DNA from 2 places in the Plantactinospora sp. B6F1 genome. Region 2 is predicted to be linked to the other one. Evidence: predicted binding sites of a transcription regulator. Region 2 holds the regulator's gene; the other holds the start of a gene.
The links. The regulator HspR, encoded in region 2, represses chaperone genes until heat shock. The targets are predictions, from matches to a motif close to TTGAGTNNNNNNNACTCAA.
Positions count from the first base shown of each region.

Region 1: lon (endopeptidase La) is a predicted target of HspR. The motif match lies at 7,165-7,183, and genes of this name have one in related genera.

Region 1 is NZ_JBEEAC010000002.1:512,631-528,376, reverse strand. It holds gene ABNF97_RS05585 (MalY/PatB family protein) at 156-1,325, opposite strand; gene ABNF97_RS05580 (hypothetical protein) at 1,379-1,906, opposite strand; gene ABNF97_RS05575 (hypothetical protein) at 1,969-2,118, shown strand; gene ABNF97_RS05570 (hypothetical protein) at 2,095-2,616, opposite strand; gene ABNF97_RS05565 (ABC transporter transmembrane domain-containing protein) at 2,703-4,604, opposite strand; gene lon (endopeptidase La) at 4,802-7,144, opposite strand; gene ABNF97_RS05555 (GAF domain-containing protein) at 7,299-8,339, opposite strand; gene ABNF97_RS05550 (helix-turn-helix transcriptional regulator) at 8,387-9,418, opposite strand; gene ABNF97_RS05545 (cellulose binding domain-containing protein) at 9,945-10,952, opposite strand; gene ABNF97_RS05540 (ABC transporter substrate-binding protein) at 11,175-12,437, shown strand; gene ABNF97_RS05535 (carbohydrate ABC transporter permease) at 12,500-13,462, shown strand; gene ABNF97_RS05530 (carbohydrate ABC transporter permease) at 13,459-14,352, shown strand; gene ABNF97_RS05525 (hypothetical protein) at 14,852-15,454, opposite strand; gene ABNF97_RS05520 (ATP-binding cassette domain-containing protein) at 15,454-15,746, opposite strand, start outside.
Region 2 is NZ_JBEEAC010000002.1:373,244-388,989, reverse strand. It holds gene ABNF97_RS04920 (DUF4360 domain-containing protein) at 1-396, opposite strand, end outside; gene ABNF97_RS04915 (DUF4360 domain-containing protein) at 588-1,235, opposite strand; gene ABNF97_RS04910 (DUF4360 domain-containing protein) at 1,484-2,101, opposite strand; gene ABNF97_RS04905 (heat shock protein transcriptional repressor HspR) at 2,636-3,028, opposite strand; gene dnaJ (molecular chaperone DnaJ) at 3,113-4,300, opposite strand; gene grpE (nucleotide exchange factor GrpE) at 4,441-5,427, opposite strand; gene dnaK (molecular chaperone DnaK) at 5,485-7,362, opposite strand; gene ABNF97_RS04885 (ABC transporter) at 7,666-9,546, shown strand; gene ABNF97_RS04880 (GTPase) at 9,543-11,258, shown strand; gene ABNF97_RS04875 (hypothetical protein) at 11,255-11,716, shown strand; gene ABNF97_RS04870 (glycoside hydrolase family 12 protein) at 11,726-12,955, shown strand; gene ABNF97_RS04865 (Uma2 family endonuclease) at 12,963-13,577, opposite strand; gene ABNF97_RS04860 (M28 family metallopeptidase) at 13,732-15,264, opposite strand; gene ABNF97_RS04855 (NUDIX domain-containing protein) at 15,657-15,746, shown strand, end outside.

The sequences.
Region 1 (15,746 bases), 140 kb from region 2:
GTCCTCGACCTGGGCGCCGTGCCCAGACCGGACAGGCTGGCCCTCTGAACACCCGACCGGGCCAACTTCTGAGACCGAGCGGATCAGCGCAACCGAGGGCGGGCGGATCAGCGCAGCCGAGGGCGGGCGGATCAGCGCAACCGAGGGCGGGCGGATCAGCGCAGCGCGGCGGCCATCCGCCGGACCGCCTCGGTGATCAGTTCCGGAGAGGTCGCCAGGTTGAACCGGGCGTGTCCGGCACCGTTGGTCCCGAAGAGCGGCCCGGAGACCAGCGCGACCCGACCGCGCTCCAGGAACACCTCGGCGGGATCGGCGGGTGCGCCCGAACTGTCAGCCGGCAGGGGCAGGTCCCGGCAGTCCAGCCAGGTGAGGTAGGTGCCCTCCGGCGGCCGGTACCGCACCTGCGGCAGGTGCTCGGCGAGCAGGTCGCCGAGGAGCCGGCGGTTCTGGTCGAGCCCGGCCAGCAGTTCGTCGAGCCACGGGCCGCCGTAGCGGAACGCGGCGGTGTGCGCGATCGCCCCGAGGTGGCTGGCGCCGTCGCCGGCCACCTTCGGCATCCGGGCCAGGTCGTCGACGGCCGCCGGGCCGGCAACCGCCAGCGCCGCCTTCAGCCCGGCCAGGTTCCACGCCTTCGACGCGGAATGCAGCGCGAGGCCGCGTTCACCGCCGGGCATCGAGAGGTACGGCCGGAACGTCACGCCCGGATAGACCAGCGGCGCGTGGATCTCGTCCACCACGACGCGTACGCCGTACCGGTCGGCGAGTTCGATCACCATCGCGAGTTCGTCGGCGGTGTGCACCGTGCCGGTCGGGTTGTGCGGGCTGCACAGCAGGTACGCGGCGGGACGGCCGCCCGAGACGGCCTCGGCGAAGGCCGCTGCCAGGGCGTCCGGGTCGAGCCGGTACTCCGCGTTCAGCGGTGCCTCGACGACCCGACGGTCCGCGCTCCGGAGGAAGTCGTAGAACGGCGGATAGACCGGCGGGTTGATCACTACGGCGTCGCCGTACCCGGTGACCAGCTTGACCATCTCGACGACGCCGAGCATCACGTCGGGGACCAGCCGGGTCTGCTCGACCTCCGGGGCCCAGCCCCAGCGTTCCCGGGCGAAACCGGCGAGCGCCGAGGCGTAGTCCGCGCCGCCCGGCGCGTAGCCGGTGTCGCCGAGCGCGACCGCGTCGGTCAGCGCCCGCGCGACCGGCTCGGCGAGCGGCACGTCCATCTCCGCGACCCAGAGCGGGAGTACGTCCGGCGGGTAGTGCCGCCACTTCTCGCTGGTACGACGTCGAAGGTCGGCCAGGGTCAGCGTCTGCAAGGGGTTGCCCACCAGGCCACGGTACTTGCTTCTCCCGCCGGTGCGACTCCGCTGCGGCGGCCCGGTTAGCCTGCGGCGGACGGGCCGAACACCCGGTGGTGGTCGAACGGGCAGGCCGTGACCTCGTCCCCGAACAGTTCGGCGACGAGGTCACGGGCGCTCGGCAGCACCGGGGGCGGCAGTTGCCTCCCGTGCCGCCACTCAGCCTCCCAACCGCCGTCGCTGTGGATCGCGAAGCCGTCCGGCAGCAGCCGGTGGCACCGGAGCAGGATGGTGGTGACGGCAAGGTCGTAGGGCTCGCGTCCGGTCTTGCAGAACCCGGTCAGCCGGCCATCGGCGCTCTGCTGCCGGTAGCCGGGCCAGCGGGGCGCCAGCACCAGCGGCTCACCGTACTCGTCGCGCTCCCCGTCACCGTTGACGGCGATGACCTCGTACTCCGCCGGCAGGTTCCCGTCGAACGGATCCCGGCACAGCCGCACGCCGGCCGTCTCCACCCGGTCGAGGATCAGCTCGGCATCCGCCCACATCCGCGGCCAGACCGCCCGGAACTCGGCACTTCGCGGAAAGTACGAGAAGTAGTGGGTGTAGCCCATCCGAGGATTGTCGGCGAATCGGGTCGATCACGCCATCCCGGACGGCGGAGTGGTATGCGGAAGTGCTTCAGGCGGCCATCGAGGACCTGCACCGGCTCAACCCGGACACGGCGCCGGACCCGGCCCGGACGTACGCTCGCTTCCTCGGCTGGGTCCGGCCGCGCCGGCTGATCGCCCGAGCCCGTCGGCTACGGCATCTGGACCGGGTATGACCCGGGCCCGTACGGCATCGAACTCGGCTGGACCGGATGGGTCTCCCGGCGTTCGGCCTGGGCGAAGCCGGCGGATCGGCTGTTCACCTGCGGCCAGCCGCCGGCCTCGTGGAAGAGCCGCAGCGCGGTCGCCACGACCTCGGCCAGCGACTCGTTCGCCTCGATCTCGATGGTGGCGCCGGGGGTGTCGATCCGGACCTTGGTCGGGCTGGCCGAACTCTCCCCCGACGACCTCGCACCCGGTTCGGCGGGTGCGGGGTCCGTCGAGGCCGGCGCCGGTGCCGACGACGCCGGGCTGGCCTGCGCCTCCGGCGAGGGATCGGGAACCGGTGACGGATCGGGCACCGGCGCGCTGTCGGGGGCCGGTGAGGTATCGGGGACCGGCGCGGTCTCCGGTACGACCGGCGGGGTGATCTCCGGTGGTGCCGGCTGGGCAGGTACCGAGCCGGTGGACGACGCGGGTCGGGGTGGCTCGGTGCGGGATGGTTCGGTTGTCACCCCGCCATTGTCGGGCCGCGCCGCCCCGCCCTGCCATGCCGTCCCAGGCAGCGTCCGCCTCCCCGGCGATGAGGCCGCCACAGGCATCAGCCGGCGACCAGCTCCGCCTCCTCGGTCCGGGGCCGCTCGTCCTGCTCGAACTGGGTCCGGTACAGCTCCTCGTAGCGGCCACCGGCGGCGAGCAGCTCGTCGTGGGTACCGCGCTCCACGATCCGGCCCTCCTCGACCACCAGGATCTGGTCGGCGGCCCGTACGGTGGAGAGCCGGTGCGCGATCACCAGCGCCGTACGGTCGGCCAGTGCCTCGCCGAGCGCCGCCTGCACCGCCGCCTCGGAGGTGGAGTCGAGGTGCGCGGTCGCCTCGTCCAGGATCACCACCCGGGGCCGGGCCAGCAGCAGTCGGGCGATGGTCAGCCGCTGCCGCTCACCGCCGGAGAGCCGGTAGCCGCGCTCGCCGACCACGGTGTCGAGCCCGTCGGGTAGTCCCTCGATCAGGTCGGCGAGCCGGGCCCGGCGCAACGCGTCCCACAGCTCCTCCTCGGCCGCGTCGGGTCGGGCCAGCAGCAGGTTGGCCCGAATGGTGTCGTGGAACAGGTGCCCGTCCTGGGTGACCAGGCCGAGGGTGTCCCGGATCGAGTCGGCGGTGAGGTCCCGGACGTCCTGGCCCGCCAGGCGTACGGCACCGGAGTCGGCATCGTACAGCCGGGGTACGAGCTGGGCGATGGTGGACTTTCCGGCTCCCGAGGAGCCGACCAGGGCGACGAGCTGACCCGGCTCGACCCGGAACGACACGTCGTGCAGCACGTCGACCCCGCCCCGGGTGTCCAGGGTGGCCACCTCCTCCAGCGAGGCCAGCGAGACCTTCTCCGCCGACGGGTAGCCGAATGTCACCCCGTCCAGCTCGACCGAGACCGGTCCGTCCGGCACCCGGCGCGCGTCGGGCTTCTCGGTGATCAGCGGCTTGAGGTCGAGGATCTCGAAGACCCGCTCGAAGCTGACCAGCGCGCTCATCACCTCGACCCGGGCGCTGGCCAGCGCGGTCAGCGGGGCGTAGAGCCGGGTCAGCAGCAGGGCGAGCGCGACCACCGCGCCCGGCTCCAGTTGGCCGCGCAGCGCGTAGAGGCCGCCGAGGCCGTACACCAGGGAGAGTGCCAGCGCCGAGACCAGGGTGAGCGCGGTGATGAAGACCGACTGGACCATCGCGGTGCGTACCCCGATGTCGCGGACCCGGCGGGCCCGGAGCGCGAACTCGGCCGACTCCTGCGCGGGCCGGCCGAAGAGCTTGACCAGGGTGGCCCCGGGCGCGGAGAACCGCTCGGTCATCTGGGTGCCCATCGTGGCGTTGTGGTTGGCGGCCTCGCGTTCCAGCCGGGCCAGCCGGGTGCCCATCCGGCGGGCGGGCAGCACGAAGACCGGCAGCAGGACGAGCGCGAGCAGGGTGATCCGCCAGGAGATCCCGACCATCACGACCAGGGTGAGCAGCAGCGTGACGAGATTGCCGACCACCCCGGAGAGGGTGTCGGAGAACGCCCGCTGCGCGCCGATCACGTCGTTGTTGAGCCGGCTCACCAGGGCGCCGGTGCGGGTCCGGGTGAAGAAGGCGACCGGCATCTTCTGCACGTGGTCGAAGACCGCGGTACGCAGGTCGAGGATCAGCCCTTCGCCGATGCTCGCCGAGAGATAGCGGGTCAGCAGCGCGAGACCGGCCTCGGCCAGCGCGACGACCCCGATCAGTACGGCGAGCCCGACCACCAGGTCGGTGCTCTTCCCGCCGACGATGCCGTCGACCACCCGGCCCGCCAGCACCGGCGTGGCCACCGCGAGCACCGCCATCACCACGCTGAGCAGCAGATAGAGGGTCAGTCGCCGGCGGTGTGGCCGGGCGAAGCCGGTGATGCGGCGGAGTGTGGCCCTGGAGAACGGCCGCTTGTCCTGCTGGGCGTGCATCGCGTGATACAGCGAGTTCCACGCCGTGACTTCCATGTCCATCGCTGGTGACCCCCGTGAAGATTGAATCGCCGGGACCCTACCGGCGCCCACCGACAGTACGACCTCAAGCAATGTCGAGGTCAACGCCCGGCGGGCCGCCCGCGCGTCGCGGACGGCCCGCCGTCGGTCGGGTCGGTCGGTGTTCGGATCAATCGGTGGTCGGGTCGGTCAGTGGCCGGGTCGGTCGGCGGTCGGGGTCAGGCGGCGGCGAGCGCCGGCCCCTCGGCGCCGTCGAGCAGGTCCGGCTCGTCCGCCGGCCGCAGGGCCAGCGCCAGTACGTCCGCCACGTCGGCCAGGGTGTGCACGGTCAGTGCCTCCCGCACCTCGGTGGGCAGGTCGTCCAGGTCCGGTTCGTTCCGAGCCGGGATGACCACCTCGGTCAGTCCCGCCCGGTGCGCGGCGAGCAGCTTCTGCTTCACCCCGCCGATCGGCAACACCCGACCGGAGAGGGTGACCTCACCGGTCATGCCGAACTCCGGGCGTACCGGCCGACCGCCCGCCAGCGAGGCCAGCGCGGTGACCATGGTGATGCCGGCACTTGGACCGTCCTTCGGCACCGCGCCCGCCGGTACGTGCAGGTGGATCCGCCGCCCGGCCAGCGTGTTCGGGTCCAGCCCCAACGCCCGGCCGTTCGACCGGAGGTACGAGAGCGCGATGTGCGCCGACTCCTTCATCACGTCGCCGAGCTGCCCGGTCAGGGTCAGCCCCGGCTCGCCCTCCATGCTGGTCGCCTCGATGAACAGCACGTCACCACCGGCACCGGTCACCGCCAGCCCGGTCGCCACCCCGGGCACCGCCGTCCGCTCCGCCGACTCCGGCGTGAACTTCGGCCGCCCCAGGTAACTGGTCAGGTTGTCGGTGTCGACCCGTACCGGGGCGTCGGTCGAGGCCAGCCCGACCGCGACCTTGCGGAGGATCTTCGCCAGCGCGCGTTCGAGCTGGCGGACCCCCGCCTCGCGGGTGTGCTCGGCGGCGATCCGGCCCAGCGCGGCGTCGGAGACGCTCACCTCGTCGGTGGTCAGCCCGGCCCGCTCGATCTGCCGGGGCAGCAGGTGGTCCCGGGCGATCGCGACCTTCTCGTCCTCGGTGTAGCCGTCCAGGCTCACCAGCTCCATCCGGTCCAGCAGCGGACCGGGGATCGCCTCCACCACGTTGGCGGTGGCCAGGAAGAGCACGTCCGACAGGTCGAGGTCGACCTCCAGGTAGTGGTCCCGGAAGGTGTGGTTCTGCGCCGGGTCCAACACCTCCAGCAGGGCGGCGGCCGGGTCACCGGCGTACCCCGCCGAGATCTTGTCGACCTCGTCGAGCAGTACGACCGGGTTCATCGAGCCCGCCTCGCGCAGCGCCCGGACGATCCGGCCGGGCAGCGCGCCGACGTACGTCCGGCGGTGGCCCCGGATCTCGGCCTCGTCCCGGATGCCGCCGAGGGAGACCCGGACGAACTTCCGGCCCAGGGCCCGGGCGACCGACTCGCCGAGGCTGGTCTTGCCGACTCCGGGCGGGCCGCCGAGCGCGAGCACCGCGCCCGAACCACGGCCGCCGACCACCTGGAGGTTGCGGGCCGCGCGCCGGTTGCGCACCGCCAGGTACTCCAGGATCCGGTCCTTCACGTCGGCCAGGCCGGCGTGGTCGGCGTCGAGTACCGCCCGGGCCTGCACAAGGTCGGTGTTGTCCTCGGTACGCGTGGACCACGGCATCTCCAGCACGGTGTCCAGCCAGGTGCGGATCCAGCCCGCCTCCGGGGAGGCGTCGCTGGCCCGCTCCAGCTTGCCGACCTCGCGCAGTGCCGCCTCGCGTACCTTCTCGGGCAGGTCGGCGCCCTCGACCCGGGAGCGGTAGTCGGCGGAGCCGTCCGGCTCGTCCTCGCCCAACTCCTTGCGGATCGCGGCGAGCTGCTGGCGGAGCAGGAACTCCCGCTGGGACTTCTCCAGCCCCTCCCGCACGTCGGTGTTGATCCGCTCGGCGACCTCCTGCTCGGCCAGGTACGCCTTCACCCAGCCGACCAGCAGTTCGAGCCGGGCCGTCACGTCCGGCGCGGCGAGCAGTTCGATCTTCTGTTCCAGAGTGAGCCACGGCGCGTAGCCGGCGGAGTCGGCCAGCTCTGCCAGGTCGGTCATCCGCTCGACCGCGTCGATCACCTGCCAGGCGCCGCGCTCCTGCAGCAGCGACGTCACCAGTGCCCGGTACTCCCGGGCGAGTTCCTTGGCCCGGCCGGCCGGCGCCGGCTCGGTGATTCCGACGGTCTCGACCCAGAGGGCCGCGCCGGGTCCGGGAACGCCGGAGCCGATCCGGGCCCGGGACTCACCGCGCACCACGGCGGCGGGTTCGCCGCTGGGCAGCCGGCCGACCTTCTCGATCGTGGCGATGACGCCGATGGATCCATACTCCCCGTCGACCCGGGGCACAGCCAGGAGCTTCTTGTCGCCCGTGGCCCGGGCCGCGTCCACCGCCGCCTGGGTGGTCGCGTCCAGGGTCACCGGGATGACCATGCCGGGCAGCAGGACAGCGTCGGTCAGAGGAAGAACCGGAAGAGTTGCCATCACACACCTGCCATCGTTAGTTGAGCTAATACGACTCAAGTAACAAACGGTGCTCCATGTTCCGGCTTGTGACCCAGACCACTGCGACGGGCCGGTCTCCTCGGCCGAACGACCCGGCCGGCCCGGGCGTGCCGGGCCACGTTGGTCCGACTGCTCAGCCCTGCGGAGGACGGCCGGGACGAGGCGGGATGAACCAGCCCTGACGGGCCGCCCGCAGCAGCGCGGTGTGCCGGTCCGGGGCGTCGAGCCCGACCACGACCCGCGCGATGGTCTCGGCGACGCTACCCAGCGGCAGGTCCAGGCCGACCGCGATGTGTTCGTCGGACCAGCCCTCCAACAACAGACCGACCGTCACCAACTCGCGGCGGGTGAGCACCGACCGGCCGCCGGGCAGCGGAGACAGCACCAGGATCCCGACCACCGACGGCGGCGCGGTGGGGCAGCCCAGCACGGTGACCTGGAGCAACCCCGACCGGTCGTCGTGGTCCGGCCCGAGGTCCGTCGGCCAGAGGAACGAGGCGGAGCCACCGCAGTGGCTCGCCTGGTGCAGGGCGATCCCGGGCAGCGCCGAGTCCGGGGCCAGCAACCGGTGCCCGGGCAGGCCGGGCAGTGGGCGCGCCTCACCGGCACGGGTCAGCACCGCCGCCGCCCCGGCGTCCCGGACGACCTGGGCCAGTACCGCCAGCGACCGGATCGGGTCGACGGCGGCGGCGACCGGGCGGGCGATTGCCGCGACCAGGTCCCGTTCGGCCTCGGTCGGATGCTCGGGGTCGTCGGTACAGAGGACGAGCACCCCGACGTGCCGGCGGTCCGGGGTGAACAGCCCGACCGCCATCCCCGCCCGGAACCCGGCCGGAAAGTAGTAGTCGGCCCAGACCGGCAGCTCGTTCAGCGGTACCGGCGATTCCTGGGCCCGCTGCGGCAGGGCTGAGTTGGTCAGCCCGACCAGCTCGACCTGGTCCAGCATCGGGGTGGTACCGAAGTAGTCGAGGATCCGGCCGTCGTAGCCGAAGCTGGCGAGCTCGGTGTAACGGCGGTGCCGGTCGTCGAGCAGGGCGAGCCAGGCGGCCTGGACCGGGACCACCCGGCGGACCCGGGCGAGCACCTCCGCCATCTGGCCGTGATGACCAGGAGTCTCGGCGATCTCGGCAACGTCCCGCAGGACGTTCGACGGGGGCGGTGGCGGAGCGGTCATCACGAAACCTTCGTCGACAGACAGGCGGGTATGACGATGCTGACGGGTCAGCGTCGGATCCGGGTGAGGGGCAGCGGAACGTACAGGCCCAGGCGCAGCGCGCGGACGGCGGCCAGGGTACGGGTCGGAGCATCCATCTTGTCCAGGATGTGTTCTATGTGCGCGGCAACGGTCCGTTGGGTGATCACCAACTGGCTGGCTATCCGCTGGTTGGACCAGCCGTCGACGAGCAGGCCGAGGATCTGCAACTCCCGTCGTGTCAACCTGCGCAGGTCCCCGGCAGGAGAGATCAGCACCACCGCGAGCAGGTGTGCCGGTGCCGAGACCGGGCAGGGCAGCACGGTCAGCCGGACGTGGCGGCCCTGATCGTCCGGTACCGGGTACGGGCACAGGAACGAGTTGTGCACGCGGCCCTCGCGCAGACCTGCCGCCGCCACCTCCAACACCGGCGCCTCGGCCCGGAGCAGCGGGTGGTCCGGCAGCCCGGGCAGCGGCAGCACGTTGCCGCCCCGGGTCAGTACCACGCCGTATTCGGCGTCGGCGACGATCGTCGACAGCGTGGCGATCGACCGCATCGGGTCGACGGCGTCGGCCATGACTGGGGCGAGCAGCCCGATGAAGTCCCTGGTCTCGTCGCTCGGCTGTGCCGGGTCGTCGGTGTGCAGGGTGATCAGTCCGAGGTGCCGTCCGTCCGGGCTGAACAGGGTGAGGCCGATCCCCTCCCGGTATCCCGCCGGCTCCAGGTGCTCCGCCCAGGACCGCAGCTCCCCCGGTGGCACGGGCGCGTCGCGTACTCGCATCGGTGGCCGATCCCGGTCCATGCCGAGCAACTCCATCTCCCGGTAATGCTCGGAACTGCCCATATAGGCCACGATCACCTCGCTGTAGCCGGACCCGCCCAGCCCCTGGAACTCCCGAAGCTCCGGGTTGAGCAGGTGCACCATCGATGCGCCGCTCGGCATCAGCCGGTGCAGCACCCGCAGCAGTTCCGGCACCCTGTCCCGCACATCTCCCGGCAGCGCCGCGATCCGCTCCACGTCGGCCACGATCTCGGCGGCACCGGGTGGCAGCTCAACCATCCCCCGTACCGGTAAACCGAGCCGTCGCCCGCATGATGATCCACTCCTCGCCGTCTCCGCAGCCCTGTCGATCCCCCACCCGCAATGCTGCGGTTTACCTGTGCGGTTACCTAGAAGAACGGCGAACGTCGCCGCCGGAAACGGCGACGTTCCGAGCAATGCTCAGCACGGCCGGTCCGGCCGGCCGACCGGATCATCGCCGGCCGCAGCGCGGCAGCGTGCCGCCCGGTTGGGTCAGGTATCCGGATGCCGGGGCTGGCGGTCGAGGGGATCCTTCATACATCGGCAGTCCTGTCAATCGACAGCACCGGCACGGGTGCGATTACCTTGATAAAAGCTGGTAGACGCCATAGGACGCACGGCAGTCGGATCCGGGAGTCTGCCCGGAGCGGCGGCGGGCCCGCCGGCGAAGTGGTCGTGGGGGGCGCGCACGCTCCGGCGCGCCCTCCACCCGGCCGGCAGCCGGCAGCCGGGCACCTGCGGCCCGGGACGGCTTTCTTCGATCTCCTCGTCGCCGAGCAGGCTGCTATCCGGGTTGGCAGAGCTGGCCGTTCAGAGTGACATCGGCCGGCTGGAAGCTCCCGCTGGCGAGGTACCCGATGGTCACCGTGCCGCCCGGCGCGATCACCGCGTTCCAGCCGAGGTTCCGGGCGGTGACGACGCCTCCGGTGTGGCTGACCAGTGCGGCGTTCCAGATCGCGGCGATCCGCTGCGAGTCCGGCAGGGCCCAGGTCAGCGTCCACCCGTCGACCGGGGTCGGTCCGACGTTCCGGACCGAGATCCAGACCTCCGGCCCCCGGCGCGAGGACCGGGCCGTACAGGTGGGCGCCGGCCCGGTGGTCACCGTCACCACGTTGGACAGCGCCGAGTAGTTGCCGGCCTCGTCCTCGGCCCGCACCGCAAACCGGTAGGTGGTCCTGGGCGTCAGCCTGGAGATCGTCGTGCCGGTGCTGGGATAGATGGGCGGCATCAGGTAGACCCGTCCGACCACGGTGTTGCCGGTCGGGGTGAGCGACAGCACCTCGTACTGGGCGAGCAGCACGTTGTCGGTGGACGGACCCCAGCTCAGCCCGACGGTGGTCTCCCCGATCGCCCCCACGGCGAGTCCGGTGGGTGCGGTCGGCGGTTGGCCGTCCCCGGGCGGCATGGTGTAGCGCAGCGACGGCGGCGCCGCCGAGCGGTTGCCTGCCGCGTCCACCGCCCAGACCGCGAAGGTGTACGTCCGGGACGGCAGCATCCCGGTGAGCACGATGCTGTTGGTGGTGGTCCGGTGCAGCATCGCGACGTCGGTGAAGATCTGTGAGACGTGGTATTCCAGCACCCCTACGTTGTCACTGGACGGCGTCCAGGTCAGCTCGACGGAGGTGCCGGTGGCGCTTACCACCGTGATCGCGCCGGGTGCGCTGGGCGGCTCGGTGTCCTCGGCCGCCGCCTGCGCGGCGGTGCCGCCGCCGGCCACCAGGGCGGCGACGAGGACGGGCAGGATCAGGGTACGGGCCAAGCGGCGGATCGGTCGGTACGGGCGACTGCGCACGGGAATCCTCGCTCTCGACTGATGGTGCCCGGGGCGTACCGGCACCGATACATTCATCGTGAACGATGGATGTCCACCGGCGGATCCACCGCCCGGCCAGTACCGCGTCGGAGGGGTCGTTGACGGGCTTCGTGACCATGAGTACCCTCACACGTCATACGAAAGACATTTACGTATGTCAACTCATAGATTCGAGCCGGACCGCGCACGACTGGAGGCCGCGTGAAGCGCGTCATCACCACCACCACCGCCGTCTTCGCCGCGGCCACGCTCCTGCTGTCCGGCGGCTGTTCGGAAGGGTCCGGAGGCGACGACAAGTCGTTCGAGTTCTGGTCGTTCACCGGGATCAACCAGAAGCTCGACGTCGAGAACTACAAGAAGAAGCAGCCGGACATCAACGTCAAGCTCACCGAGGTGGGCTCCACCACCGAGACGGCCCAGGCCCTCACCGCGGCACTGGCCGGCGGCAAGGTGCCCGACCTCGTGCTGATCCAGGGTGACGACCTGCCGAAGTTCATGCAGTCCCCGGAGAACTTCGTGGACCTGAGCACGCTCGGCGCCGACAAGATCAAGGGCGACTACCTCGACTGGGTGATGAAGCAGTCGACCACCGAGGACGGCAAGATCGTAGGAATACCGACGGATGTCGGCGGGATGGCGATCGCGTACCGCACGGACCTTTTCAAGGCCGCCGGTCTGCCCACCGACCGGGAGCAGGTCTCCAAGCTGTGGCCGACCTGGGACGCGTTCACGGAGGTCGGCAAGCAGTACGTCCGGGCCACCGGTAAGGCGTTCCTGGACAACACGCCGACGAGCATCTTCTTCCAGGCGGTCAACCAGGGCACGGAGCGCTACTACGACGCGAACCGCCAACTGTCGTACGACAAGAACCCACAGGTCAAGGCGGCGTTCGACCTGACGCTCAAGGTCTCCGCGGCGGGCATCTCCGCCAAGCAGTCCTCGTTCTCGACCGGCTGGACCGCGGGCATGGGCAAGGGCGACTTCGCGGTCGTGTCCGCGCCGGCCTGGATGCTCAACGCCATCCGTACCAACGCCCCCGACACCGCCGGCAAGTGGGACATCGCCACCGTCCCCGGCGGGTCGGGAAACTGGGGCGGAAGCTACCTGGCCATCCCCAAGCGGGCGAAGAACCCGAAGGCGGCCTGGAACTACATAGCCGAGATGCAGTCGCCGGCCGGTCAACTGGAGAACTTCCTGACGAAGGGGAACCTGCCGACGACACCGTCGGTCTACACGGATCCGCAGCTCGTCGGCCGGGCTGAGCCGTTCTTCTCCAACGCACCGATCGGCAAGATCTACACCCAGTCCGTCGTGAACATCAAGCCGTTCTACATCGGCCCCGACGACGCCACCATCGGTACCGAACTGCTGAACACCCTGACCAGCGTCGAGCAGGGCAAGGTCGCCCCCGCCGAGGCGTGGAACACCGCGCTGAACAACGTCAGGAACGCCCTGCGCGGCTGAACGGACGACTGATGTGCGGCGGCCGGCGCCGACCCGGCCGCCGCACGTCGGGAAGGTGACCTGTGACCACCACGCTCAGCCCGGCCCCGGTCCCGAAGACCACCGCCCGACCCAGCCGGTACCGGCACATCCAGCAGGGCCTACGCGAGCGGCTCGCGCCGTACGCCTTCGTGGCGCCGTTCTTCCTGCTCTTCCTCGTCTTCGGCCTCTTCCCGCTGCTGTTCACCTTCTATGTCGCGCTGTTCGACTGGGACCCGATCGGCGAGCGGCACTTCGTGGGGCTGGCCAACTTCTCCCAGCTCGTGCAGGACCCGAGGTTCTGGGGCGCGCTGCGCAACACGTTCAGCATCTGGGTGCTGTCGACCGTCCCGCAGTTGCTGATCGCGCTCGGCCTGGCCCACCTGCTCAACCACGTACGGCTGCGCGCGGCGACGTTCTTCCGGATGGCGGTGCTCGTCCCGTACGTCACCTCGGTCGCGGCGACGACGATCGTCTTCGCCCAGCTCTTCGACCGCGACTACGGCATGCTCAACTGGTTCCTGGAGCTGCTGGGCTTCGCGCACGTCGACTTCACCGCGTCGGTGTGGGGCAGCCACCTCATGATCGCGGTCATGGTCGCCTGGCGGTGGACCGGCTACAACACGCTGCTCTACCTGGCCTCGCTCCAGGCGGTCCCCCGCGAACTGTACGAGGCCGCCGCCGCGGACGGCGCCACCGGCTGGCAGCAGTTCCGGCACATCACCATCCCGTCGCTGCGGCCGATCATCGTGTTCACCGTCGTCACGTCGACGATCGGCGGGTTGCAGATCTTCACCGAGCCGCTGCTTGTCAACCCGGTGGGTGGGCTCACCTGCGGGGCGGCCCGACAGTGCCAGACGCTCACCCTGTTCCTCTACGAGCAGGGCTTCGGCCGGTTCCACTTCGGCTACGGCGCCGCCATCGCCGTGGCGCTCTTCGTGATGGTCGTGCTCTTCTCCACGATCAACTATCTGCTGGTCACCCGCGTCCGCCCGGAGCGCCCATGAACCCCACCTCTCCAACCAGCAGTGGCTCCGCCCCGACCGGCACCAGGCGGGCGCCCCGGCGGCAACGGGGTGCCACCCAAATCTCGTTCGGGGTGTACGCGCTGCTCGGCGCCATGGTGTTCGTCAGCCTCTTCCCGCTGTACTGGATGTTCGTGGTGGCCACGACGGACTCGGCCACCGCATACAGCCTGCCGCCACACGTCGTGCCCGGCGGGAACTTCTTCTATCTGGCGGACCTGGTCTTCGAGATCGTGCCGTTCGTGCAGGCGCTGGTGAACAGCGTCGTCGTCTCCACCTCGATCGGCGTCGGCCAGGCGGTGCTCTGCGCGCTCGCCGGCTTCGCCTTCGCCAAGCTGCGCTTCCGGGGCCGCGACACGCTGTTCCTGATAGTCGTGCTGACCATGACCGTGCCGGCCCAATTGTCCGTCATCCCGCAGTACCTGATCATGTCGAAGCTCAACTGGGTGGACACCCTGCAAGCCCTGATCGTCCCCGGGCTGGTGAGCGCGTTCGGCATCTTCTGGATGCGTCAGCACATGGTCGGCACCCTGGACGACGACCTGCTGCACGCCGCCCGGGTGGACGGCGCGACGACCTGGCAGATCTTCTGGCGGATCGCCTTCCCGCTGGTCCGCCCGGCAGCGCTGGTGCTGGGACTGTTCGGCTTCGTCTACTCTTGGAACGACTTCCTCTGGCCGTTCATCGTGCTGAAGTCGCCGGAGAACTACACCGTGCAGATCGCCATCAAGGCGCTACAGAGCAGCCGGGACATCGACCTCGGCCTGGCCATGTCGGGCTCGTTCCTGGCCACGCTGCCGCTGCTGGTGCTCTTCTTCTTCGTCGGGCGACGCCTCGTCCAGGGCATCATGGAAGGCGCTTTCAAGGGCTGAGCCACGACGGCGGCGTCCACAGTAGGCGCAGCGGGCGCCGAGGCGGGTTCAGCCGGCGGCCGCGATGGCGCCGCTCCAGCCGGACCCAGTCGATGACGGACGAGGCGACGTTCGCGGTGAAGCCGTCCCACCAGCCTGTCCGATGCCGACCCTGTGGCGGATCGCGTACGCCCTGCGCCAACGCCATTCCGTCGACGCCGACCGCTGCCCCTGCGGTGCCCGATCACCCTGGCCCACCGGCGGGCCGCCCTGCGCGCCCTCCTCGAAGCCTGCGGCGTACGCCTGCCGGTGCCGCGCGCCGACGTCTTCGACCGCTGGCACGGCATCCTGCTCGCCACCACCCCGGTCACGCAGCCAGCGCCGCGCACCGCACTCCCAGACCCGAGCGCCCCGGCGCCCCCGGCATCCGGTCCCACTCACCTGGACACCAGAGGCGTCAACAGCACCGGATAACGCCTCTGGTGTCCAGGTCGACGGAACGAGAGCTGGGGAGCGGCGGTCAGTCGGTGGTTATGTCGCGGTGGACGGTGATGGCGGCGGCGAGCAGGGCGAGCAGGGTCCAGGCGGCGGCGATGAGCAGACCGGTGCGGTCGCCGCCGCCGGCGGCCAGGAAGGACGAGAACGGCAGCGGGGCGGTCAGCCGGCCGAGCAGCCCCTCGACGAAGACGAACCAGCCGGCGTACCCGAGCAAGAGCCAGGTGGGGCGGCGTACCACCACCGCGTTGGCGGCGCCGAAGACCGCCATCACCGGCACCAGGGTGAGGGTGTCGCGGTACTGCGTCAGGTCGCCCTTGGCCAGCACGGTCACCCCGCTGACGGCGGCGAAACCGACCGCCACGACCACACTGGCCACCAGTTGCCCGAGCAGGGTCAGCAGCCGGTTCGGGCGGGCCAGATAGAGCAGTACGGCGGTACGGTGCTGGAAGTGCTGGGTCACCCCCAGTACGGCGAGCCCGAACGCGCCCATCCCGGCCAGCAACGCCCAGGCGTCGACGTTCACCGTGCCGAAGAACGCGCCCAGCCCGCTGAACACGGCGATCGAGATCCAGCTCGACCGGATGGTGGCCGTCCGGTACAGCTCGCTGCGGAGCAGTGCGATCATCAGGCGGTTGCCAGGTCGAGGAAGATCTGTTCGAGGTTCGGGGCGTCGCTGCTCAGCTCGTAGATCGGTACCCGCGCCTCGAAGGCGAGCTCGCCCACCTCCTCCGGGGAGAGGCCCACCACCTCCAGCGCGTACCCGTTCGAGCTGACCCGGCCGCCGGCCCGCTCGAACGCCCGCCACAGCCGGTGGGGATCACGGCCCCGGACCCGCAGCCGGTGGGCGCCGTCGCCGTACAGTTCGGCGAGCGGGGCCACGCACCTGACCCGGCCCTTGGCGATGATCACCACGTCGT
Region 2 (15,746 bases):
CGCCGACGTGCCCTGGATGTAGTAGCTCGCCCGTTGCATGCCGCTGGCGCCGCGTTCGAGATGGGCGAAGCCGCGGTAGTCGGCCTGTCCGATCGCGTACGTGAAGCCACCCGGGACGTTCACCTGGAGGACCAGCTGGCAGTTCTTCCGGAAGTCGGTCGGCAGCGTGCCCGCGCCGGCCTGGGCGAGGTAGTCGCTGTACGTCACCGTGAACGCGGTGTTGTCCGGCGCCGTGGCGACCGCCGCCGTGCCGAGCCGGCAGCCCGACCCGTTGACCGTCTGGATCTCGACGGTGATGCGCTCGGCGGGTGGGTTGGTGGTCGGTACGGGGTCGTCGAGTACCGGCAAGCCCATTAACGACGCCGCCAGACTGCCGATGACTAACGTGTGCAACATTTTCCGGGGCTCCCTTCGGTCATCGTCGCGCGAGCCGTTGCCCGCGCGATGTATCGAACTTCATCCATTAACTTGGATGACCCTCTTCACCGGTTCCCGCACCGGCCCGACAGGCCGACCGGGCGGGCCCCCGCCCTCCAGGGCCGGGGTGCCGGAACAGGAATCCGGCACCCCAACCCGGAGGGCCCACGTCAGGCCTCTTCGCACTTCTTCCATGCAAAGTGGTAGATGGTGTTGATAGCGCCGTCCGTCGAGTCCATCGCCATGAAGCTGGTGGTGGTCGCCGGGTTGGACGTGCCGACGTTCACCCGCAGCTCGGTGTTGATGTTGAGGAAGCGCATCTCACCGCAGGGCGCGTAGCTCACCGAGGTCAGTTCCTCGGTGTCCGTCGTCTGCCAGCTGTCGTTCAGCGGGCCGCTGAACGAGTGGCTCCGGTACGTCGTCGGCGAGGAGCCCTGGAAGTAGTAGTTCGCCCGAGCCACCGCGGTCGCACCGTTCTCCAGGTAGGCGTAGCCGCGGTAGTCCGCCTGGAGGATTGCGTAGGTGAAGCCCTCCGGGACGTGCACCTGCAGGGCCAGCTGGCAGTTCTTCCGCGAGTCGGTCGGCCGCGCCCCCACGCCGACCTGGGCGAGATAGTCGCTGTAGGTCACCGTGAAGGCGGTGTTGTCGGGGGCGACCGCGACGGCCGCGGTCCCGGCCGGACAACCCGAACCATTGATGGTAATGACCTCGATGACAATCTTCTCTGCCGGAGGCTCCACGGGCGGATCCGTCGGGATGACAATCGCGCCGCCGAGCATCGAAGCAACGAGACTGCCAATGGCCAGCACACTGATCATGGGTTCCCTCCCGATCGTGCCGATAATGTCGCGCGCGCACTTGTACCCTAACTCTATTTATTGATGTTCGTCAATGTCTTATACCTGAATGCACAACGGCGGGAAGAGTGCTAGGACGAGGAGCGACACCGAAAAGCACAAGGGCCCCCGAATCAGCTCGATGGACATTCACCATTCCATCGGCCGACTCGGGGGCCCTTCGCGCTAACTTAGCGGACCGCCCCGGGGGACGCTGCTACGGCAGAGCGTCAGCACTCTCTCCAGCTGAGGTGGTAGACGCTGCGCACACTGCCGCGGGTCGAGTCCATCGCCATGAAGCTCGTACCACTCTCCGAGTCCCCGACATCCACCCGCAGTTCGGTGTTCACGTTGAGATTGCGTTCCTGGCCGCAGGGCGCGTAGATCAGTGTCGAGGCCCGCTCGGACGTCCGCCACACGCCACTGTACGGCCCGGTGAATTCGTGGCTCTGCTGCGCGTTGGACGAACTTCCCATGAAGTAGTAGTTGGAGTGCTGCGAACCGCTGGCCCCGCGCTGGAGGTACGCGAAGCCCTGCAGGTCCACCTGGGACACCGCGAAGGTGAAGCCCTGTGGGATCTTCACTCGCAGGTTGAGCTGGCAGTTCTTCCTGAACTCGGTCGGCTTCGCCCCGGCGCCGGCCAGGACGAAGTAGTCGCTGTAGCTGACCGTGAAGGCCGTGTTGTCCGCGGCGGTGCTGACCTGGGCGGTCCCCGCCGGGCACCCCGAGCCGTTGACGGTCTCCACGCTGATGGTGATCCCCTCGGCGGGGGTCACCAAGGGCTCGGTAGCTACCGTCGAGGCAAACAATGCCGCGAGTACGCCGCCGACAGCCATCACGTTGGGCATGGTAGTTCCTTCCGGTCGTCGCGATGCGGTCGCGCCCGCAGCCCACCATAGCCATGACATTGATTGTCGTCAATTAAACAATCTTGTAACCATACACATTTCAAGAAACGCTGATCAATTCTCATCGATCAAGCCGCAGGTATCCACGGGCCACGCCGTAGCATGGCACCCGGACACGACCCGGCGACCCGCCGCCCCTTACCCATGCCGGGCGGGAGCGACATGACGCTTCATGACCTTCACCAAGGCGTCCGACGGAAGATCCGAAGATCGGCGGATCCGCTGACTCCGACGTCACCCGCTTCGTACGGTGAAGCCTCCCGAGCCGGCCGGGGGTAATGGTTTCAGAGCCTGAGACTAACGGATTCCGAGATTCGGGCGTAATGTTCGCGAAACACCCGGGGTATTGGTTTCGGAGCGCCATCGGGTCGCCCGTGTCCCGACATGCGAGAACCGTCGGTCTCCGAAAGACCCGCCGCCGTCCCGGACCTCGCAGGAGATCCGGGACGGCCGGGGAGTATCAGGCGGGCGGCGTCAGGCCGACGGATCGGTGCCGCGGCGGGGACGCCAGACGACCAGCGCGGTCGAGGGCCGGCTGGTGGGCACCAGGTCCCGGCGGGGCAGCCCGCCCAGCGCCTCCAGCTCCGCCACCCGGCGGTAGGCGGCCTCCAGCTCGGCCTGTAGACCGGCGACCCGCTGCTGGAGCTCGTCAACCATCTGCTCCAGCACGATGATCCGCTTGATGCCGGCCAGGTTGACACCGTCGTCCTGGCTGAGCCGCTGCACCTCACGCAGCAGCGCCACGTCGCGGGCGCTGTACCGGCGCCCACCCCCCGGGGCGCGACCGGGCTGCACCAGCCCCATCCGGTCGTACTGCCGCAGGGTCTGCGGGTGCATGCCGGCCATCCGGGCCGCGACCGAGATCATCAGGACCTTGGCGTCGGACGCCTGCTCGACCGAGACGACGACGTAATCCTCGGCCACCTTGATCACCTCCGCGTTGCCAACAGCTCAGTTGAAACGACGCACCCGGGCGTCGAGATGTTCCCGTGCCGCCGCCGGAGTTTGCGCGGCGAACTCCTCCAGCGCCTTCCTGGCCTCCGGCGAGAGCTGCTCGGGAACCATGATCTCCACGGTCACCAGCAGATCGCCGGCCTGGCCGTCCCGCCTCGACACACCCCTGCCCCGAGCCCGGAGCGTACGGCCGCTCGGCGTGCCCGGCGGCACCCGCAGGGTCACCGACGAGTCCAACGTCGGCACCCGCAGATCCGTCCCGAGCACCGCCTCGGCGATGGTGATCGGCACGGTCAGGGTCAGGTCGTCGCCGCTGCGCCCGAAGATGTCGTCGGAGCGGACCTTGACCAGGACGAACAGGTCGCCGGGCGGGCCGCCCCGATCGCCCGGCTCACCCCGGCCGGCAAGCCGGATCCGCTGACCGTCCGCCACCCCGGCCGGAAACCGCACGTTGAGCGTGCGGGACTTGGTGACCCCGCCGGTACCCCGGCACTCCGGGCACTTCTCGTCCACGATCGTGCCGACGCCCTGGCACTCGCGGCACGGCTCGGAGAAGCTGAACGAGCCCTGGTTGCGGGTGACGACCCCGGCACCCCGGCACTGCGGGCAGGTCCGGGGCAGCGTCCCCGGCTTGGCGCCGTCACCGTGGCAGGTGTCGCAGACGCCGGGAGCGCGCAGCGTCAGCGGCACCGTGACCCCGCGTACCGCGTCGCCGAAGTCGAGCATGACCTCGGCCTCGACGTCCCGGCCCCGGGCCGGGCCGCGGGTCCGGGTCGGACCACCGCCGGAAAAGATCGAACTGAACAGGTCGGAGAAACCCGCACCGCCGAACCGGCGGTCCTCGCCGGCCGCGCCGCCCGGCTGGCCGACCCCGCCGAAGAGGTCCGAGACGTCGAACGGGTAGCCGCCAGCACCGCCCGCCCGGGCGTTGCGCCGAAACGCGCCCGACCCGAAGAGCGAGCGCATCTCGTCGTACTCCTTGCGCTTGCGCGCGTCGGCGAGCACGTCGTACGCCTCGGAGACGGCCTTGAATCGCTCCTCGGCCTGGGTGTCACCCGGGTTGTGGTCCGGGTGGGATTCCCTGGCCAGCTTCCGGTAGGCCTTCTTGATCTCGTCAGGAGAGGCGGACCTGGCCACCCCCAGCACGGCGTAGAAGTCCTTCTCCAGCCAGTCTTTGGAACTCATCGGTCGTCCACCCCCTTCCCCTGTGGCGCGGTCGAGGTGCCGCCCGCACCCCATCCGACGGATGGCGTACGGGTGGCACCTCGACCGCGACGCACCGGCTCAACCTCGCTTCGACCCGGTCTCCTCCGGCACCGGAGCACTCACTCCGGCTCCGGATCGGCCACCCCGACCAGCGCGGCCCGCAGCAGCGAGTCGTTGACCTGGTAGCCCCGGCGCAGCACCTCGACGCAGGTGGACTCGGTGACGTCGGCTGAGGTCTGGTGCGCGACCGCCTCGTGCAGGTTCGGGTCGAACGGGTCGCCCTTCTCGCCGAACGGGGTCAGGCCGAACTTGCCCAGTGTCGTGATCAACTGTTCTGCCACCGTGCCGAACGGCCCGACCAGGTCGCCGTGCTCGCGGGCCCGGTCGAGGTCGTCGAGTACGGGCAGCAGCGCGGCCAGTACGACCCGGGTGGCCCGGTCCGCGTCCCTGGACCGCTCCCGGTCCATCCGCTTGCGGTAGTTGGCGAACTCCGCGGTCACCCGCTGGAGATCCTTGACCCGCTCGTCCAGCTCGGCCCGGAGCGCGGCCAGCTCGGCGCCGAGCGGGGCGGACCCGTCGGCGTCGGCGGCGGCCTCGGCGACCGGATTGACCGGTGCGTCCACCACCGGTCCGTCCGTGCCGGACGGTCGATCCGCCGCCAGCACCTCGGCGAGTTCGGTGTCGTCGACCACCGGGGGGCCCGGCTCGGTGGTCTCGGCGCCGGAGTCGTCGGTGGTGGGGTCACCCGGATCGGTGGTCGAGTCGTCCACCTCCGGTCCGCTCTCGGCCGACTTCGCGTCGTCGACAGAGGCGGCGGCACCGGTCGACGCGGTGTCGTCGACCTCTCCGGCGGCCACGACCGGCTCGGCGTCGCCCGGCGGCTCGGGGTCCGGGTTCGGATCCTTCGCCGCCAGGGTGGAGCCGTCGGTCGTACCGTCCGGGTCGGCTGCTGCCGAACCCGGCTGGTCGTCGGTCAGGTTGATCTTCCGGTTGTTCCGGATGACGACGCCCTCGCCGGCCGTGTCCGTGACGGGGTCGGCGGGTGCGGAGCCACCCGGCACCGATCCGGTGGACTCCGGATCAGCGGCTCGTGGCTTGTCCGTCATTCGACTACCTCAATCCGTTGTGCTTGCGGCCAGGCCGGGTACGCAGGGAGCGGAACGTCACTTCTTGTCGTCCTCGTCGACGATCTCCGCGTCCACCACGTCGTCGGCGCCACCCTTGGCACCGGTCGGTCCGGCCTCGGGGCCGGCGCCGGCGGCACCCGGCTGCCCCTGCTCGGCCTGCTGCTGCGCGTAGAGCAGCGAGCCGGCCTCCTGGGAGATCTTGAGCAGCTTCTCGTGGGCCGACTTGACGCTCTCCAGGTCGGTCCCGCCGAGCGCGGAGCGCAGGTCGCCGAGGGCCTCGTTGATCTTGTCGCGCGGCTCGGCCGGCAGCTTGTCCCCGCTCTCGGCGAGGAACTTCTCGGTCTGCCACTGGAGCTGCTCGGCCTGGTTGCGGGTCTCCGCCTCGTCCCGGCGCCGCTTGTCCTCGTCGGCGTGGTCCTGGGCGTCCCGCATCATCCGCTCGATGTCGTCCTTCGGCAGCGCCGAGCCGCCGGTGATCGTCATCGACTGCTCCTTGCCGGTGCCGAGGTCCTTCGCGTTGACGTGCACGATGCCGTTCGCGTCGATGTCGAAGGTGACCTCGACCTGCGGCACACCGCGCGGCGCCGGCGGCAGGCCGGTCAGCTCGAAGGTGCCGAGCTTCTTGTTGTAGGCCGCGATGTCCCGCTCGCCCTGGAAGACCTGGATCAGCACCGACGGCTGGTTGTCGTCGGCCGTGGTGAAGACCTCGGAGCGCTTCGTCGGGATGGTCGTGTTGCGCTCGATGAGCTTGGTGAAGATGCCGCCCTTGGTCTCGATGCCCAGCGACAGCGGGGTGACGTCGAGCAGCAGGACGTCCTTGACCTCGCCCTTGAGCACGCCGGCCTGGAGCGCGGCACCGACCGCGACGACCTCGTCCGGGTTGACGCCCTTGTTGGGCTCCCGGCCGGTGAGCTGCTTGACCAGCTCGGAGACGGCCGGCATCCGGGTCGAGCCGCCGACCAGGATCACGTGGTCGACGTCGGAGACCTTCACCCCGGCGTCCTTGATGGCCTGGTCGAACGGGCCCTTGCAGCGGTCGAGCAGGTCCTGCGTCATCCGCTGGAACTCCGCCCGGGTCAGCGTCACGTCGAGGTGCAGCGGTGCCGACGGGGCACCGTCGCCGCCCGCCGGGCCGGCCGTGATGTACGGCAGGTTGATGCTGGTGGTGGTGGCGGCGGAAAGCTCGATCTTGGCCTTCTCGGCCGCCTCGCGCAGCCGCTGCATCGCCATCTTGTCCTGGGACAGGTCGACACCGTGCTGGCCACGGAAGGTCTTCACCAGGTGGTCGATGACCCGCTCGTCCCAGTCGTCGCCACCGAGGAGGTTGTCACCGCTGGTCGACTTGACCTCGATGACCCCCTCGGCCAGCTCCAGCAGCGACACGTCGAAGGTGCCGCCACCGAGGTCGAAGACCAGGACCGTCTGCTCCTTGGAGCCCTTGTCCAGCCCGTACGCCAGCGCCGCCGCGGTCGGCTCGTTCACGATCCGCAGGACGTTGAAGCCGGCGATCTCCCCGGCCTCCTTGGTGGCGGTCCGCTGCGCGTCGCTGAAGTACGCCGGAACGGTGATCACGGCGTCGGTGATCCGCTCGCCCAGGTACGCCTCGGCGTCCCGCTTGAGCTTCATCAGCGTCCGGGCGGAGATCTCCTGTGAGGTGTACTTCTTGCCGTCGATGTCGACGGACCAGTTGGTGCCCATCTCCCGCTTGACCGACCGGATGGTCCGGTCCGGGTTGGTCACCGCCTGACGCTTCGCGACCTCACCGACGAGCACCTCGCCGTTGCGGGCGAACGCGACGATCGAAGGAGTCGTCCGCGAGCCCTCGGCGTTCGCGATGACGGTGGGCTCACCGCCTTCGAGAACGCTGACGCAGGAATTCGTCGTGCCGAGGTCGATTCCGACCGCACGTGCCATCTTCGCTTCCTCGCTTCGTTACAAGGCAGGTGACGGGCACCGCCCGCAGCGCACCCACCACAAGTTGAGTGGACCGGACTCAATAGTGCCACGATCCGCCGTACGCGCAAAGTCGGACTTGAGTCACATCGACGCAACCCACCGCGCGGCTTCCACCACCGCGAATCCGTCCGCGCGGGAGGCCATCGACGGTGGTCGTGGGTATCCGGACAGCCGGCCAGGAAACCGGCGGCGCGCCGCGCACCGATCCGTGGGCGAGCACGCCTGTTGTCTGTCTTGCAGGGATCGGGCAGTCTTTACCCCGTGACGACCCACGGCGAACCGGCCACCGGCCTCGGCACGCCCCTGGTCGGCCCGGAAACCCCCATCGCCGACGCGGATCGCGAGCAGGCCGAAAGCCCCCTCCGGCGCCCGCCGGCCGACGACCCCGCCGTCACCGCAGGGCCGGTGCCAACGGCCGGTGACGCGGGGACGGACCTGCGCTGGGCGCTGACCCGGCTGCGGGGCGCGATCGACGTCACCGCCTATCCACTGGCGCTGCCCGGGGCGGACGAAGCCCGTCAGCTCGGCTCCGCGCTGCGGGCCCAGCTCGCCGACTACCTACTGCCCCGACTCGCCCGGCTCGACGCGCCGCTGCTGGTGGTCGTCGGCGGCTCGACCGGTGCCGGCAAGTCGACACTGGTCAACAGCCTGGTCCAGGCCCGGGTCAGCAGCGTCGGCGTCCTCCGGCCGACCACCCGCTCGCCGGTGCTGGTCTGCAGCCCGCTCGACTCGGCGTGGTTCCGGCAGGGCGACCTGCTGCCCGGGCTGACCCGGACCACCAGCCCCGGAGATCAGCCGGACACCCTGCACCTGGTCACCGCACCGGCGCTCCCCGCCGGGCTGGCCTTCCTGGACGCGCCGGACATCGACTCGGTGGTGGACGCCAACCGGGCGCTCGCCGCCCAACTGCTCGCCGCCGCCGACCTGTGGCTCTTCGTCACCACCGCCGCCCGGTACGCCGACGCGGTGCCCTGGGAACTGCTGCGCACCGCCCGGCTTCGCGGCACGGCGATCGCGCTCGTCCTCGACCGGGTGCCGCCGGCAGCCGCCGACGAGGTGACCGCGCACCTGGCCGAGATGCTCGCCGAGCACCAACTCGACGCCGCGCCGCTGTTCGTACTCCCGGAGACGGTGGTCGACGGGCAGGGGCTGCTGCCCGGACGGCTGACCGAACCGCTGCGCTCCTGGTTCGGCCGGCTCGCCGCCGACTCGGAGGCCCGGGCGGCGGTGATCCGGCAGACCCTCGACGGCGCCGTCGCCGCGCTCGGCCCGGCCGTCGAGAGCCTGGCCACCGCCGCCGACCAGCAGGCGAACGCCGCACAGGCGCTGGACGAACGGGTCCGCAGCGCCTACCGGGGCGCCCGCCGCTGTGTCGAGGAGGCGCTGCGGGACGGCCGGCTGCTCCGGGGCGAGGTGCTGGCCCGATGGCAGGAGTTCGTCGGCACCGGCGAACTCTTCCGCACCCTGGAGGCCCGGGTCGGCCAGCTCCGTGACCGGCTCGTCGCGGCGGTGACCGGCCGTCCCGCCCCGAACGCCCAGCTCCGCAGCGCGATCGAGTCGCAGCTCGTCACCCTGCTGCGGGAGTCCGCCGCCACCGCCGCCGAGCAGACCGCCGCGGCCTGGCAGACCCATCCGGCCGGCGCCGCGCTGCTCACCAGCGAGCTGTCCCGGCCGGGCGAGGACCTGCCGGAGCGGGCCGAGCGGCTGGTCCGGGACTGGCAGCGCGGCGTACTGGAGCTGGTCCGCACCTCCGGCGGCGACAAGCGGTTCGTGGCCCGCAGCGCGGCGTACGCGGTGAACGCCACCGGCCTGGCGGTGATGATCGCCGTCTTCGCCTCCACCGCGTTCATCCCGACCGGGCTGGAGGTGGCGGCGGCCGGCGGCACCACCGTCGCCGCCCAGAAGGTACTGGAAGCGATCTTCGGCGACCAGGCCACCCGCAGCCTGGCCACCCGGGCCCGGGCGGAGCTGCTCGGTATGGTCGACCGACTCTTCGAGGAGGAGGCGGCCCGCTACCTGGCCCGCACCGCGACCGCCGGGGTCGACGCCGGCCACGGCGACCAGCTCCGCGAGGCCGCCCGGCTGGTCGACGCCGCGCGGGACGGGGCGGACCAGACAGCCGGAGCGGAGGCGGCCCGATGACGGACATCCTGGGCAGGGTCCGGGACACGTTCCGCTCCGACCAGCGGGCCGACCCGGACCGGCTGGTCGAGCGCCTGCACGCGATCAACCGGTTCCTCGGGGTCGTCGACGGCCACCTGCCCGACGAACGGCTGGTCGCGGCGCACACCCTGATCGAGCGCGCCGGCACCCGGCTGGCGCTCTCCCGCGACCACACGGTGGTGGCGCTGGCCGGTGCCACCGGCAGCGGCAAGTCCAGCCTGTTCAACTCGCTGGCCCGGTTCGAGATGTCACCGGTCGGGGTACGCCGGCCGACCACCGGGGTCACCCACGCCTGCGTCTGGGGGCCGCTGCACGACGCCACCCGGCTGCTCGACTGGGTCGGCGTACTGCCCCGGCACCGGTTCGTCCGGGAGAGCGCGCTGGACGGGGCGGACGAGGCGGCCCTGCACGGCCTGGTCCTGCTCGACCTGCCCGACTTCGACTCGGTCGAGTGGTCGCACCGCTCCGAGGTGGACCGGCTGCTCGGCCTGGTCGACCTCGTCGTCTGGGTGGTCGACCCGCAGAAGTACGCCGACAGGGTGCTGCACCGCAGCTACCTGCGCGAGTTCCACCGGCACCGGGACGTCACCGTGGTGGTGCTCAACCAGGCCGACCGGCTGGCACCGGACGACCTGCCCCGGGTCCTCACCGACCTGCGCCGGCTGGTCGACGCCGACCAGCTCAGCGGGGTGCCGGTACTCACCACCTCGGCGCTGACCGACGCCGGTACGGCACCGCTGCGGGCCCAGCTGGAGCAGGCGGTGGCACAGCGGCAGGCGGCACTGCGCCGGCTCTCCGGAGACGCGGACGCGGTCGTCGACGGGCTCGCCGGGCTGGTCGCCCCGGGGCGGGCCGACGACGACGTGGACCGGCCGACGATCCGCCGGCTGATCGACGCGCTGGCCGCCGCGGCCGGCGTACCGGCCGTGGCGGAGGCGACCGAGCAGGCGTACCGGCACCGGGCGGTGGCGGCGACCGGCTGGCCGCTGGCCCGGGGCCTGCGACGCCTACGCCCCGACCCGCTCCGCCGGCTGCACCTCGGCGAGGCGCCCGTCGCGCCGGAACGCGCACCGGAGCCGGGTGGGCTGCTCGGCATCGAGCGCGCGCCGGTGGCGGCGACCTCGGTGCCCGAGCCGACCGCGGCGCAGCGCTCCGCGGTCGGGCTGGCCGTCCGGGCGGTCGCCGACCGGGCCGGCGCGACGCTGCCGGATCCCTGGCCGGCGGCGGTGACGGCGGCGGCCCGCTCCCGGCTGGCCGACCTGCCCGACGCACTCGACCGGGCCGTCGCCACCACCGACCTCGGGGTGCAGCGCCGGCCGGTCTGGTGGCGGCTGGTCAACGCGGTGCAGTGGCTGGTCACCGTCGCCGCCGCGATCGGCCTGGGCTGGTTGGTCCTCGGCTACGCGGTACGCGCCCTCGGGCTGCCGGAACTGGAGTATCCGATGGTCGGGGTGGCGCCGCTGCCCACCGCCCTGCTGCTCGGCGGCCTGCTCTGCGGCGCACTACTCTCGCTGCTGGTCAAGCCGGTGATCAGGTGGGCGGCCCGCCGGGCCCGGTGGCGCGCCGAGGGCCGGATGCACGACGCCGTGGCCGAAGCCGCCCGGGGCTTGGTGGTGACCCCGGTCCGCGAGGTGCTGCGGGCCTACGCCGAGGCACGGTCCGCCCTGGGTGTGGCCTCGGCCCGCCGATGACCGGCCGCGCCCCGACGGCCGGCGGCGGGTCGTCGCCGATCGGCGGGTGGCGGCCGGTCCTGGTCCGGGGCGGGCTGGTGCTGCTCGGCGTACTGCACGTCTGCTGGGGGGTGCCGGCCGTTCTGGCGCCACGCTGGTTCTTCGACAACTTCCCCGGCTTCGGGCTCTCCTGGACGGCCGGCTACCCGCCGTACAACCCCCATTTGATGACCGACGTCGGGGCGGCGTTCCTGACCCTGGGCGTGATGTTGCTGGCGGCCGCCTGGTTCGACGACCGTCGGGTCACCGCCGTGGTGCTGACCGGGCTGCTGATCTTCGGCACCGTGCACCTGGTCTTCCACCTGGCGCACACCGGCACGCTGAGCAGTGCCGATCTGCTCGCCAGTCGGGGGGCGCTGCTGCTCGGCGTGCTCGGTCCCGGCGCGCTGCTCGTGCTGGACCGGCGCCAGCGGGCGTAGGGTCGGTGCATGGCCTCGCCTCGGACCCCTTTTGAAGCCGTGTTGCATGCCGCCCGCGACGTGACCAAGCTCGACTGCGCCCTGGACGCCGAGATGCTCGGCACCGCACTGCTGGGCAGCGTCTACGCGATCGCGGAGGAGGATCGCAACAATGCCGTTCGGGACTTCGTGGGCGACTTCCTCTCCGCGACGTCCCGTCGGCGTACCGCCGCCGCGACCACGATCCGGACCGTCTTCGCGGCCCTGGTGCCGGACGCCGCCGGCGCCGCCTCGGTCCGGCCGGGCGCGCAGGCGCCGTCCTGGTCCGACCAGCTCGGCAAGGTACGCCTGACCGGCAGCTACGCCTACGGCGACGTGTACGGCGACCAAACCTCCTACCTCGCCACCTTCGCCTATGACGACAGTGCGGCGGGTGGCCCGGAGCACGCGGTGGTGGCCCTGGTCGACCACAACATCGGCATCACCAAGGACGTCTTCGTCGGCGGTCCCGCCGAGCGGATCCTCGGCGAGATCCGGCAGATGTGTGCCGGTGACGCGCTGACCTGGTTCCGGGAGGAGGATCCGGCGCGGCTGCGCGGCGAGGTCGCCCGGCACCTGGACATCACCGACGAGTTGGGGGACCTGCCCGACCAGGGTTCGCTCGCCACCGACCGGACCCTGGTCGGTGCCCGGCTGGCGCTGCTGCCCCCGCCCGCGCCGACCGCCGTCATCGGCGACGCGGCCGAGCCGCTCTCCACGACCGAGCGGGACCGGTTGGTCCGGTCCTTCCTCGCCTCGCCCGAGGCCGCCCGGTTCGGCCTGTCCGAGGTACCCGAGGCCGATCTCGCCTCGCTGCACTTCTGCCTCAGCCTGGTACTCGACCACGCGGCGACCTTCGCCGAGCCGGACCCGCTGCGGTGGAGTCCGGCGGTGGCCGGCCTGTTGCTGCTCGACTGGGTGCACCGGCGGGCGGTACTCGACATGGACGACGCCGCGATGCTGCCGAGGGTGGTCCGGAGCTGGGCGGCGTACGCCGGCCGGTTGCGCGGGCTGCCGGCCGAGGCGGCGGCCCAGACCGACAGCTCGATCGAGGAGATGGTGCCGGAGTTCGTCCGGCTCTACACCACCGGGGAGCGACGCAGTCCGGCGACGGCGGCGGTGGCCCAGCTCATCGCCGACGGCGTCGACCCGAACGACCCGGCGGCGCTGGACGCCTGGATCGAGGCGAACCGGCAGCGCCTGGACGAGGACCCGGCATAGCCCCCGGTCAGCCTTCCTCGACCGGCTGGCCCATCAGCTTCGCCCGGCGGGCGGTCAGCGCGGGCAGGTCCACCCGGACCGGCCACGGCTGCCCGGTCGCGAACGGCTCGGTGGTGTAGTGGGTGACGTACCGGTATTTCCGGCTTCCCGGGTCGAGCACCAGTTCGGCGAGGGAGATGCTCGGCTTCTCCTCCTCGGGCACCACGATCCAGTACGCCGGCACCCCGGCCCGGGCGTAGAGCGCCCGTTTGGTCTCGGTGTCCCGCAGCGCAGAGGTCGGCGACACCACCTCGACCACCAGCAGCGCGTCGGCGATCGGGAACGGCGTACGCCGCAGGTGCTCCGCCCGGGTCACCACCACGTCCGGCCGCGGCTCGTTGTACGCGTCGACCGTGGTCGACTGGTCGGTGCCGACAGCGTAATCATCAGAAGGACAGGAATCCTCCAGGATGTTTGCTATCCACCGGGCGATGGTGTTGTGGTCGATCGTGGCCGAGGGGGACACGATGATGCTCCCGTCAATCAGCTCGTAGCGCCGGCCGTCATCGGGCAGGGCGTGCAGGTCTGCCGTGGTGTAGCCGTGCGGGCCGGGGCGGTCGAGGGCGATCGGGGCGGCACTCATCGGAGAACCTCCGGGATCGGTCGGGGAAGCCACGAGGTCAAGGCTACGGGTGGAACGTTCACGGGCGCCACGCTAACGGAGAGCACCGACAGTTTCACGTAACGACGCCGGGGTGGCGCACTCGCGCCGCCCCGGCGTCTGCGTACCGGAGGAATCAGATCGCGACCTCGTGGTCGTCGTGCAGGCCGCCACCGCCGCCGGCCGGCGCGGTGGTCCCGCCGGTCGGGCCGGTCAGCGCGGTGCCCAGGCTGCGGGTGTCGTAGGCGTACGTGATGATCGCGTGCGCGATCGCGTCGGACATCTCGTCGATCGCCTTCAGGCTGACGTTGTCGATGTCGTCGCAGGCCTGGTGGTAGCAGGGGTCGTAGGAGACACCGGCGGTGCCGCCGTAGACCCGGGCCTCCTCGGCCGTCTTGACCTGCTCTGCCCCGGTGAAGAGACCACCGGAGGGGATGTCCACCCCGGCCGCGATGAACGGACCGTAGTCACTGCGCCCGGAGAACGGCGTCTCGGCCGAGGCCAGCCGCTGTGACCGGAAGTAGTCGTGGAAGAGCTTCTCGATCGCGCCCGAGCCGGGCGGCCCGGCCGCCGACCCGGTGCCGGGCGGGAAGGCCGAGTTGTCGCCGTCGTAGACGAACCGGACGTAGTTCGGCGAGCCGACCATGTCGAAGTTCAGGTAGAGGGCGATCCTGTCCCGCTCCGCCTGCGGCAGGTTGGCGATGTAGTACGTCGAGCCGACCAGGTTGGCCTCCTCGGCGCCCCAGAGCGCGAACCGCACCTTGTTCCTGGTGGGGAACCAGCGCATCTGCTCGGCGATCTCCAGCAGCGCGGCACTGCCGCTGCCGTTGTCGTTGATGCCCGGGCCCTCCGCCACCGAGTCGAGGTGCGCACCGGCCATCACCACGTTGCCCGGGTCGCCCCAGCGGGACTCGGCGAAGATGTTCTCGGTGGTGGCCTGCCCCCGGAAGGTGTCGGTGAAGACCCGCAGGGTCAGGCCGCCGGCGACCTGGCCGACGAGTTCCTGGCCGAGCGCCTGCGAGATGCCGACGGCGGCGAAGTCCAGGGTGTACGCGTTGCCCAGCGTCCCGGAGAGGTCACCCGGGATGTTGTTGTAGATGACCACCGCCGCCGCGCCGGACGCCGCCGCCGTGCTGGCCTTCTGCCCGAACGGGCAGGTGCCCCGGCTGACCACGACGATCGTGCCGACGTTCGCCGGGCCGTAGTCGCCCGGTTCGCAGCCCTGGGAGTCGCCGGCCGGCACACTGGCCGGAGCGGTCACGTCGGCGCTGCCCGAGTAGCTCATGATCCGGTGTGGCAGGTCGCCGGCGGGCGCCGACACCCGCTCCAGTTCGGACGGAGTGTTGATCAGGAAGGTCTGGAAGTCGAACGCCTGCCGGGTGACCCGGTATCCCGCCTTACGGAACACCTTCTCCGCGTAGTCGACGGACCTGTCGTAGCCGGGTGCGCCGGAAGCGCGGTTGCCGTTGTTGCGGTCCGCGATCTTCTGCAGCTCTTTGAGGTGTTTCTGGACGCCCTTGGCCGTGACTGCCTTCCGCAGCACCCAGGAGCCGAGGCTCCCGAGGCCGGAACTGGCCTGTGCCGGTGCCGGCGCGGCCACCACCGCGAGCGCTGTGACGAGCGTGGTGGCCAGTAGGCCACGGCTCCACCGATTGCTGGTCCGACCCACGCTGCCTCCCTGTCGGTCACCGGGGTTACCGGTCTTATCGAGGGAGGTCAGCATAGCCACGGGTAACTGGCCGGTGAATAGTCCAGCCGAGTCGGCTTACCGGCCGGTAGTGCGGGAGGGGCGGGAACGATCGGTCACGGAGGGCCGGCGGGCCACGCCCTGGGAGAGCAGGTCGGGCCCGCCGGCACCGCCGGTGACCGAACTGGCCCCCCGCCAGCCGATCGGGCCGGCGGCGCCGGCCCGGGGGCCGGCGCCGCCGAAGGCCGTCGTTGCCGGTCGACGACCTTGTCCCGGTAGGTCGGTCCGCCTCGGGCGGGAAGGGACCGAATCCTTTCTCGTCTTGCTGACGATAACCACTGTGGTAGCTTCTCGTCAAGGTGGTGATAATTCAGATGGCCGAATACCCGCCGTTCGCCGTCACCGTCGACCTGGTGGTCCTCACCGTGCGGGCGGACGAACTCTGCATTCTGCTGGTACGCCGG